Regions from separate parts of the Duganella paludis genome, predicted to be linked through region 1. Evidence: riboswitches for the same ligand, from Rfam matches in the RefSeq annotation. Region 1 holds a riboswitch; the other holds the start of a gene.
What was found. Region 1 has a riboswitch for thiamine pyrophosphate ahead of ACXZ1M_RS03625 (TonB-dependent siderophore receptor). Riboswitches for the same ligand answer to the same signal wherever they lie in the genome.

Region 1 (3,903 bases):
GACCGCAGCCTGGACGTGCAAATCTCGCGCCTGCGCAAGCTGATCGAACCCGATCCATCGAGCCCGCTGTACATCCAGACCGTGTGGGGCCTGGGCTATGTGTTCATCCCGGAGGGCCAACCGCGCTAAGGCGCGGGTGCGTACATGAAGTCGTTGTTCTCCCTCCGCCTGGCCAGCCTGAAAAGCGGCTTATTCTGGCGCACCTTCTTCCTGCTGGGCGCCCTGACCACCACCAGCATGACGGCCTGGGTCGGCATGATCAGCGTGGTGCAGCACGAGCCGCAGGTGCAGCAGATCTCCTCGCAGGTGATCTCGGTGGTCACCATCACGCACGCCGCCCTCACCCACTCCGCGCCGGAACTGCGGCGCGAACTGCTGTTCGAGCTGGTGTCCAACGAGGGCATCCGCGTGTTCCCGCTGGAGGAGGACGACAAGGTCGAGCCGCCGGCCAGCAATGCCCTGATGCCGGACATCGAAAAGCTGGTCAAAGCCAAGCTGGGCGCCGACACGCGCTTTTCCTCCAACGTCAACGGCGTATCCGGCTTCTGGGTCAGCTTCAACATCGACGACGACGCCTACTGGCTGATGCTGGAGCGCGAACGCATACGCGGCCTGACCGGCATCCAGTGGCTGGGCTGGGCCAGCGTGGTGTCGGTGGTGTCGCTGGTGGGCGCGGCCTTCATCTCCAGCCTGATCAACCTGCCGCTGCGCCGGCTGACGCAGGCCACGCGCGACTTCGCACAGGGCAAGCGCCCGGCGCCGCTGCCGGAAAAAGGGCCGCTTGAAATCATGGAGGCGAATCGCAGCTTCAACCAGATGGTCGATGAACTACAGCAGGTGGAGTCGGACCGCGCTGTGATCCTGGCCGGCATTTCGCACGACCTGCGCACGCCGCTGGCGCGCATGCAGCTGGAGCTGGAGATGGCCAACCTGTCGACCGAGGCGCGCGAGGGCATGCAGTCCGACATCGGCCAGATGGACGACATCATCGGCCAGTTCCTCGACTACGCCAAACCAACCGAGGCGTCGAGCTTCATCAACGTCGACATCAGCGAGCTGCTGGGCGACACCGCGCACGAGGCCTCGCGCCTGCCCGATGTGCGCATCGACACCGACATCGAGCCCGGCGCGCATGCGATGGGCAACGCCACCGACATCAAGCGCGTCATCAACAACCTGATCGAGAATGCGCGCCGCTACGGCAAGACGCCGGACAGCGACGTCACCGAGATCGACATCAAGTGCAGCGTCAAGGTGGTGCACGCGGTCAAGCGGGTGGTGATCGAGGTGCAGGACCACGGCAACGGCGTGCCGGCGGACCAGATCGAGCAGCTGCTCAAGCCCTTCACGCGGCTCGACACCGCGCGCGGCCAGGCCAACGGCGCCGGCCTCGGACTGGCCATCGTCGACCGTGTGCTGAGCCGCCACGGCGCCGAACTGCAGGTGCGCAACCGCGAAGGCGGCGGCTTGCAGATCGTGATCATGATGAAGGCGTTGTGATGCGGCGTGCGTTAGGTTGCGCCACGTTTGGCGCCGCCCTGCGCGGCATGTCCGGCGCTGGCATCGCCGCTGCGGCGATCGCGGGCGCCACCGCTGCAGGCGCGGCCATCGCCGCCCGCCCAGCCGCGCCGGCCGTCGTGCAGATGCGCGAGCCGAGCGCCGAGGAACGCAGCTCCTTCGACGACTACTACCGCGAGCACGTGCCGGCGCGCGTCAGCGGCGGGCCGTCGCTGTTCGCGCCCATGTTCGACATCTCGCGCCGTCGCGGCGAAGCCTGGCATGTGATTGCGCGCGTGGACTCCTCGCCGCGCCACCACTCGCCGGAACTATGCCGCCAGGTCCGCACCAGCTACATCTACGACGCCAAGGCGCCCAAGGGCCAGCGCTGGGTGCCATCTACCGCAGCACCGGAGTGGTACGTCTGGCTGGCCACGCCCAAAGTCATCTGCACCGCCGCCCAGTACACGGTGCGCATGGACCCGGCCGTGAGCAACGCGGACGCCACCGCGCTGCTGCGCCAGCACCGCGACCTGCTGCTGCGCGCACGCCTGCTCTTCGCCGGCAATTCCGGCTGCGCGCGCCAACGCGCCCTCACCTTCCGCCTGAACGCCATCGAACCGGCGCCGCCGGCCAATGGCGCGCCGGCGATGGTGGGCATGGTCTTCGAGAGCGACCGCGACACGCATGTGCGCGTCGCCGTGCGCAAGCATCGCGGGGAATACGCGGCGTGGAACGTCAGTTGCGATTGATGGGATGTTCCGGCGCTTCCAGCAGCTTGGTCAGCAATAGCTCCGTCGAGCCGTAGCCGTACAGCGAATCGGTCTCCAGGCCCTGGGTTTCGTAGGGCACGGATTCCTCGCGCTCCGAGCGGCTCGGATCGGCATCGGCGTAGGTCACGCGCCAGGCGCGCTTGAGGGCGTCGGCGCGGCGCAGGAATTGCGGCACCGGCCACATGGCCGGATCCCAGTGCTCGATATCGCCCAACACGCGCCAGTGGCCGCTGGCCAGCGCCATGTCGCCGCAGCGCAGCACCTTGACGGCGTCCTGCGGACGCAGGGTGTTCAACTCCTCCACCGACGGCAAGCGCGCCAGCTTGGGACCGAACAGGTACGCGAGCATGATTTTGCTGCCGGGCGACAGCCGCGCCACCAGACCCCATCCGTAGCCACCGTCCAGCAAAGGCACGGCAAACCAGCTCCCCTCTTGATACGACTGCTTCATTCACACCCTTTCATCGGCGCCGGCGGCGCAAGTCCGCAGTGTAGCCAGAGCGCGCAAAACGCGGCGCACGCCTCCGACTGTGCTACACTGGCGCCTCGCTAGGGGTCCTGGAACGTCGTTTCCGGGTGAGAGATACCCTTCGTACCTGATCTGGATAATGCCAGCGAAGGAAAGCGCAAATGTGGTTCTCCCCTCCTTTGATGGCTCTCTTCGCGGCTCCCAGCCGAACAAGTAGAGAGCAGATATGTCCACACCAAACCTTGCAGTGACCGCCATCGCGTTGGCGGTGTTACAGATGACTTCCGCCGCCGCCGAAGAGGTCGACCAGACGATGCAGGAAGTCGTCGTCACCGCCACCAAGACCCGCGCCGCCTCGGCCGCCGTGGCCGGCTTTTCCAATGCGCCGCTGCTGGAGACCCCGGCCTCGGTCAGCGTGATCACGGCTCAGCAGATGCTCGACCTGCAGATCCGCTCCACCACCGACGCCGCCAAATTCGACGCCAGCCTGAGCGACGCCTACAACGCGGTCGGCTACGCCGAGCAGTTTTCGATCCGCGGCTTCAAACTGGACAACGCGTCCAGCTACCGCAAGGACGGCACCGCCATCGCCGGCGACACCCAGATCCCGCTGGAGAACAAGGAACGCCTGGAAGTGCTCAAAGGCCTGTCCGGCCTGCAGGCCGGCGTCAGCGCGCCGGGCGGCATGATCAACTTCGTCACCAAGCGCCCGACCGACACGCCGCTGCGCACCGTGGTGCTGGAAACGCGTGAACGCGGCACGCTGTACGGCGCGCTCGACCTGGGCGGCCGCTTCGAGAACAGCGATTTCGGCTACCGCATCAACGCCGCCGGCGAGCGCCTGCGCTCCTACATCAAGGGCGCGGACGGCAACCGCAAGTTCGTCTCCGGCGCCTTCGACTGGCGCATCTCGCCACAGGCGCTGCTGCAGATCGACGCCGACTACCAACGCAAATCGCAGATCACCGCGCCGGGCTACCAGCTGCTCAACAACCTCACCCTGCCGGTGGTCGATGCCGACGTGCTGCTCAACGACCAGCCGTGGACCCGTCCCGTTGAAACCACTAGCAGCAATATCGGCGTGCGCTTCGAATACCAGTTCTCGCCCGAATGGAACGCCACCCTCAGCGCCAACCAGCACCACTTCAAGCGCGACGATTACAC
Region 2 (3,903 bases), 3.3 Mb from region 1:
AGCCTTGCGCGCCGGCGTGCGCGAGATCGCCGCGCAGATCGCCGCCAAGTCGCCACTGTCGGTGCGCGGCGTGAAGGAGATGATCACCTACGCCCGCGATCATTCCGTGGCCGATGGCCTGAACTACGTCGCCACCTGGAACGCCGCCATGCTGATGTCGGCCGACCTGCAAGCGGCCATGATGGCCGGCATGAGCAAATCCACCCCGCAGTTCAAGGACTAGCGCATGCACGGGGGCACGGGGCGCTAATGGCGCAGGATTTTTTCCATCGCCTTTCCTTTGGCGAGTTCGTCGATTAGCTTGTCCAGTTGGCGGATCTTGTGCATGAGCGGATCTTCAACATCTTCGACGCGGACGCCGCAGACCAGGCCTGTGATGAGCGCACTGTTTGGATGCATGGCCGGCGCCTCGTCGAAGAAAGCCTGAAAATCAATCCCCAGTTCGATTTGCCGGCGCAGCCCGGCATCGTCGTAGCCCGTCAACCAGCAGATGATCTGATCGACTTCTGCCTGCGTGCGTCCCTTGCGCTCGGCCTTCTGTACGTACAGCGGATATACCTTCGCAAACGCGGTCGTGAAAATGCGATGAGCCGACATGATTTGTCCCCTGTGCGGATTTCCGGCTAGGGTACTACGAAACCGGTTGGTGAAATTGAAAGGTTGGGCCTATAATTCCATCCGCTGCCGCAAGGTGGCACACGCTAGGGGTCCTGCGTCGCATTCTGCGGCGCGGGTGAGAAATACCCTCCGAACCTGATCTGGATAATGCCAGCGAAGGGAAGCTTAGGATGCCGCCGCTACTCCTGATTCATGTACGCGGGCTGTCGTCCAACCTCCTTTGCTGGCTCCTGTAGCCGAACAAAGGAGCCAAATGAACGCCAACGCCAAATTCCTCTCCGCCACCGCCACGGTGGACGAGGCAGCCATCAAGCCTTTACCCAATTCACGCAAAGTCTACGTCCAGGGCAGCCGCCCCGACATTCGCGTGCCGATGCGCGAGATCACCCAGTCCGACACGCCCGCATCGTTCGGCTTCGAAGCCAATCCGCCGATCTACGTCTACGACACCTCCGGCCCGTACACCGATCCGGAAGCAGCGATCGATATCCGCTCCGGCCTGGCCGCGACGCCGCGCCTGCCGTGGATACTGGAGCGCGGCGATACCGAGGAGCTGGACGGCCCGACCTCCGAGTATGGCCAGCAGCGTCTGGCCGATCCGCAACTGGCCGAACTGCGCTTCAACCTGCACCGCAAACCGCGCCGCGCGCGCGAAGGCCGCAACGTGACGCAGATGCACTACGCGCGGCAGGGCATCATCACGCCGGAGATGGAGTTCGTCGCCATCCGCGAGAACCTGCGCCGCCGGGAGTATCTGGAAAACCTGAAGAATTCTGGGCCGATGGGTCAGCGCCTGGCCGATTTGATGGGCCGCCAGCATCCGGGACAATCGTTCGGCGCCAGCATCCCGGCCGAGATCACGCCGGAATTCGTGCGCGAGGAAATCGCCCGTGGACGCGCCATCATTCCGGCCAATATCAATCACCCGGAAATCGAGCCGATGATCATCGGCCGCAATTTCCTGGTCAAGATCAACGCCAACATCGGCAACTCGGCGGTGACGTCGTCCATCGGCGAGGAAGTCGAGAAGATGACCTGGGCCATCCGCTGGGGCGGCGACAACGTCATGGATCTCTCCACCGGCAAGCATATACACGAAACGCGCGAGTGGATCATCCGTAACAGCCCCGTACCTATCGGCACCGTGCCGATTTACCAGGCGCTGGAGAAGGTCAACGGCAAGGCCGAAGATCTGACCTGGGAGATTTATCGCGATACGCTGATCGAACAGGCGGAGCAGGGTGTCGATTACTTCACCATCCATGCCGGTGTGCTGCTGCGCTATGTGCCGCTGACGGCCAAGCGCCTGACCGGCATCGTTTCGCGCGGCGGTTCGATCATGGCCAAGTGGTGCCTGGCGCATCACAAGGAGTCGTTCCTGTACACGCACTTCGAGGAGATCTGCCAGATCATGAAGGCGTATGACGTGTCGTTCTCGCTGGGCGACGGTTTGCGTCCAGGCTCGATTTATGACGCCAACGATGAGGCACAGCTGGGAGAACTGAAAACGCTGGGCGAGCTGACGCAGATCGCCTGGAAGCACGACGTGCAGGTGATGATCGAAGGCCCGGGCCACGTGCCGATGCAGCTGATCAAGGAGAATATGGATCTGCAGCTGGAGCAGTGCCATGAGGCGCCGTTCTACACGCTGGGACCACTGACCACCGATATCGCGCCGGGCTATGACCACATCACCTCCGGCATCGGCGCGGCGCAGATAGGCTGGTATGGCACGGCGATGCTGTGCTATGTGACGCCGAAGGAACATCTGGGCTTGCCGGACAAGAACGACGTCAAGGACGGCATCATCACGTACAAGATCGCGGCGCATGCGGCCGATCTGGCGAAGGGCCATCCAGGTGCACAGATCCGCGACAACGCGCTGTCCAAGGCGCGCTTTGAGTTCCGTTGGGATGACCAGTTCAATATCGGCCTGGATCCGGACAAGGCGCGCGAGTTCCACGACGAGACCCTGCCCAAGGATTCGGCCAAGGTGGCGCATTTCTGCTCCATGTGCGGGCCGCATTTCTGTTCGATGAAGATTACGCAGGAGGTGCGCGCGTATGCTGAGAACGGCATGCAGGTGAAGGCGGTGGAGTTCATGAAGAACGGCGCCGAGCTGTATTCCAAGGCGTGATCGATCATGATCGAGATTGAGTTGAATGGGGCGCGGCGCCAGGTGCCGTCGCAGCAGACGCTGGATCAGTTGATCGATGCGCTGGAGTTGACCGGGCAGGCGCTGGCGCTGGCGGTCAACCGCAATGTGGTGCCGCGCCAGCAGTGGCGGGAGCACGTCCTGCAGGCGCAGGACAAAGTGGATATCGTGCGCGCCATCGGCGGCGGTTAAATCGGAGACGGAAATGAGTGATGTATTAAAAATCGCAGGCAAGGAATATCGTTCGCGCCTGCTGGTCGGTAGTGGGAAGTATAAAGATCTGCAGCAGACGCGCGAAGCGACCGATGCAGCGGAGGCGGAGATTATTACGGTGGCGATCCGCCGCGTGAATATCGGCCAGGATCCGAAGGCGCCCAGTTTGCTCGATGTGTTGCCGCCTTCGCAGTACACGATACTGCCGAATACCGCCGGCTGCTATACGGCGAAGGATGCGGTCTACACTTTGCAGATGGCGCGCGAGCTGCTCAATGGCCACAAGCTGGTGAAGCTGGAGGTGCTGGGCGATGAGAAGACCTTGTTCCCGAATATGCCGGAGACGCTGGTCGCGGCCCGTGAACTGGTCAAGGATGGTTTCGATGTGATGGTCTACTGCAGCGACGATCCGATCCAGGCACGCATGCTGGAGGATATCGGTTGTGTGGCGGTGATGCCGCTGGCTTCCCTGATCGGCTCCGGCATGGGTATCCTGAATCCCTGGAACCTGTCGCTGATTATCGAGCAGGCCAAGGTGCCGGTGCTGGTCGATGCCGGCGTGGGTACGGCGTCCGATGCGGCCATCGCCATGGAGCTTGGTTGCGACGGTGTGCTGATGAACACCGCCATCGCCGGTGCGCAGGATCCGGTGCGCATGGCGCGCGCCATGAAGCTGGGCGTGCAGGCTGGGCGTGAGGCTTATCTGGCCGGGCGCATTCCGCGCAAGTTCGCGGCGTCGCCGTCGTCGCCGATGGCGGGCCGGCTGGCATGAGGGGTGGCTTGGCCACAGCCGGCAGCACGCGGCCATGCGTACTGGTGTTCGCCGGACTCGATCCGTCCGGCGGCGCCGGGCTGTCGGCCGATCTGCAGGCGCTGGCAGGGCAGGGCGTGCATGCGCTCACGGTCTGCACGGCGCT

Region 2: another riboswitch for thiamine pyrophosphate. It lies ahead of thiC (phosphomethylpyrimidine synthase ThiC); the one in region 1 lies ahead of ACXZ1M_RS03625 (TonB-dependent siderophore receptor).

What each region holds. Positions count from the first base shown of each region.
Region 1 is NZ_CM136922.1:797,545-801,447, forward strand. Features, by position in the region: gene ompR (osmolarity response regulator transcription factor OmpR) at 1-129, shown strand, start outside; gene ACXZ1M_RS03610 (sensor histidine kinase) at 145-1,500, shown strand; gene ACXZ1M_RS03615 (hypothetical protein) at 1,500-2,249, shown strand; gene ACXZ1M_RS03620 (Imm26 family immunity protein) at 2,236-2,721, opposite strand; TPP riboswitch at 2,812-2,910, shown strand; gene ACXZ1M_RS03625 (TonB-dependent siderophore receptor) at 2,966-3,903, shown strand, end outside.
Region 2 is NZ_CM136922.1:4,083,269-4,087,171, forward strand. Features, by position in the region: gene ACXZ1M_RS18070 (crotonase/enoyl-CoA hydratase family protein) at 1-223, shown strand, start outside; gene ACXZ1M_RS18075 (DUF2200 domain-containing protein) at 247-597, opposite strand; TPP riboswitch at 694-797, shown strand; gene thiC (phosphomethylpyrimidine synthase ThiC) at 872-2,755, shown strand; gene thiS (sulfur carrier protein ThiS) at 2,762-2,965, shown strand; gene ACXZ1M_RS18090 (thiazole synthase) at 2,979-3,758, shown strand; gene thiD (bifunctional hydroxymethylpyrimidine kinase/phosphomethylpyrimidine kinase) at 3,767-3,903, shown strand, end outside.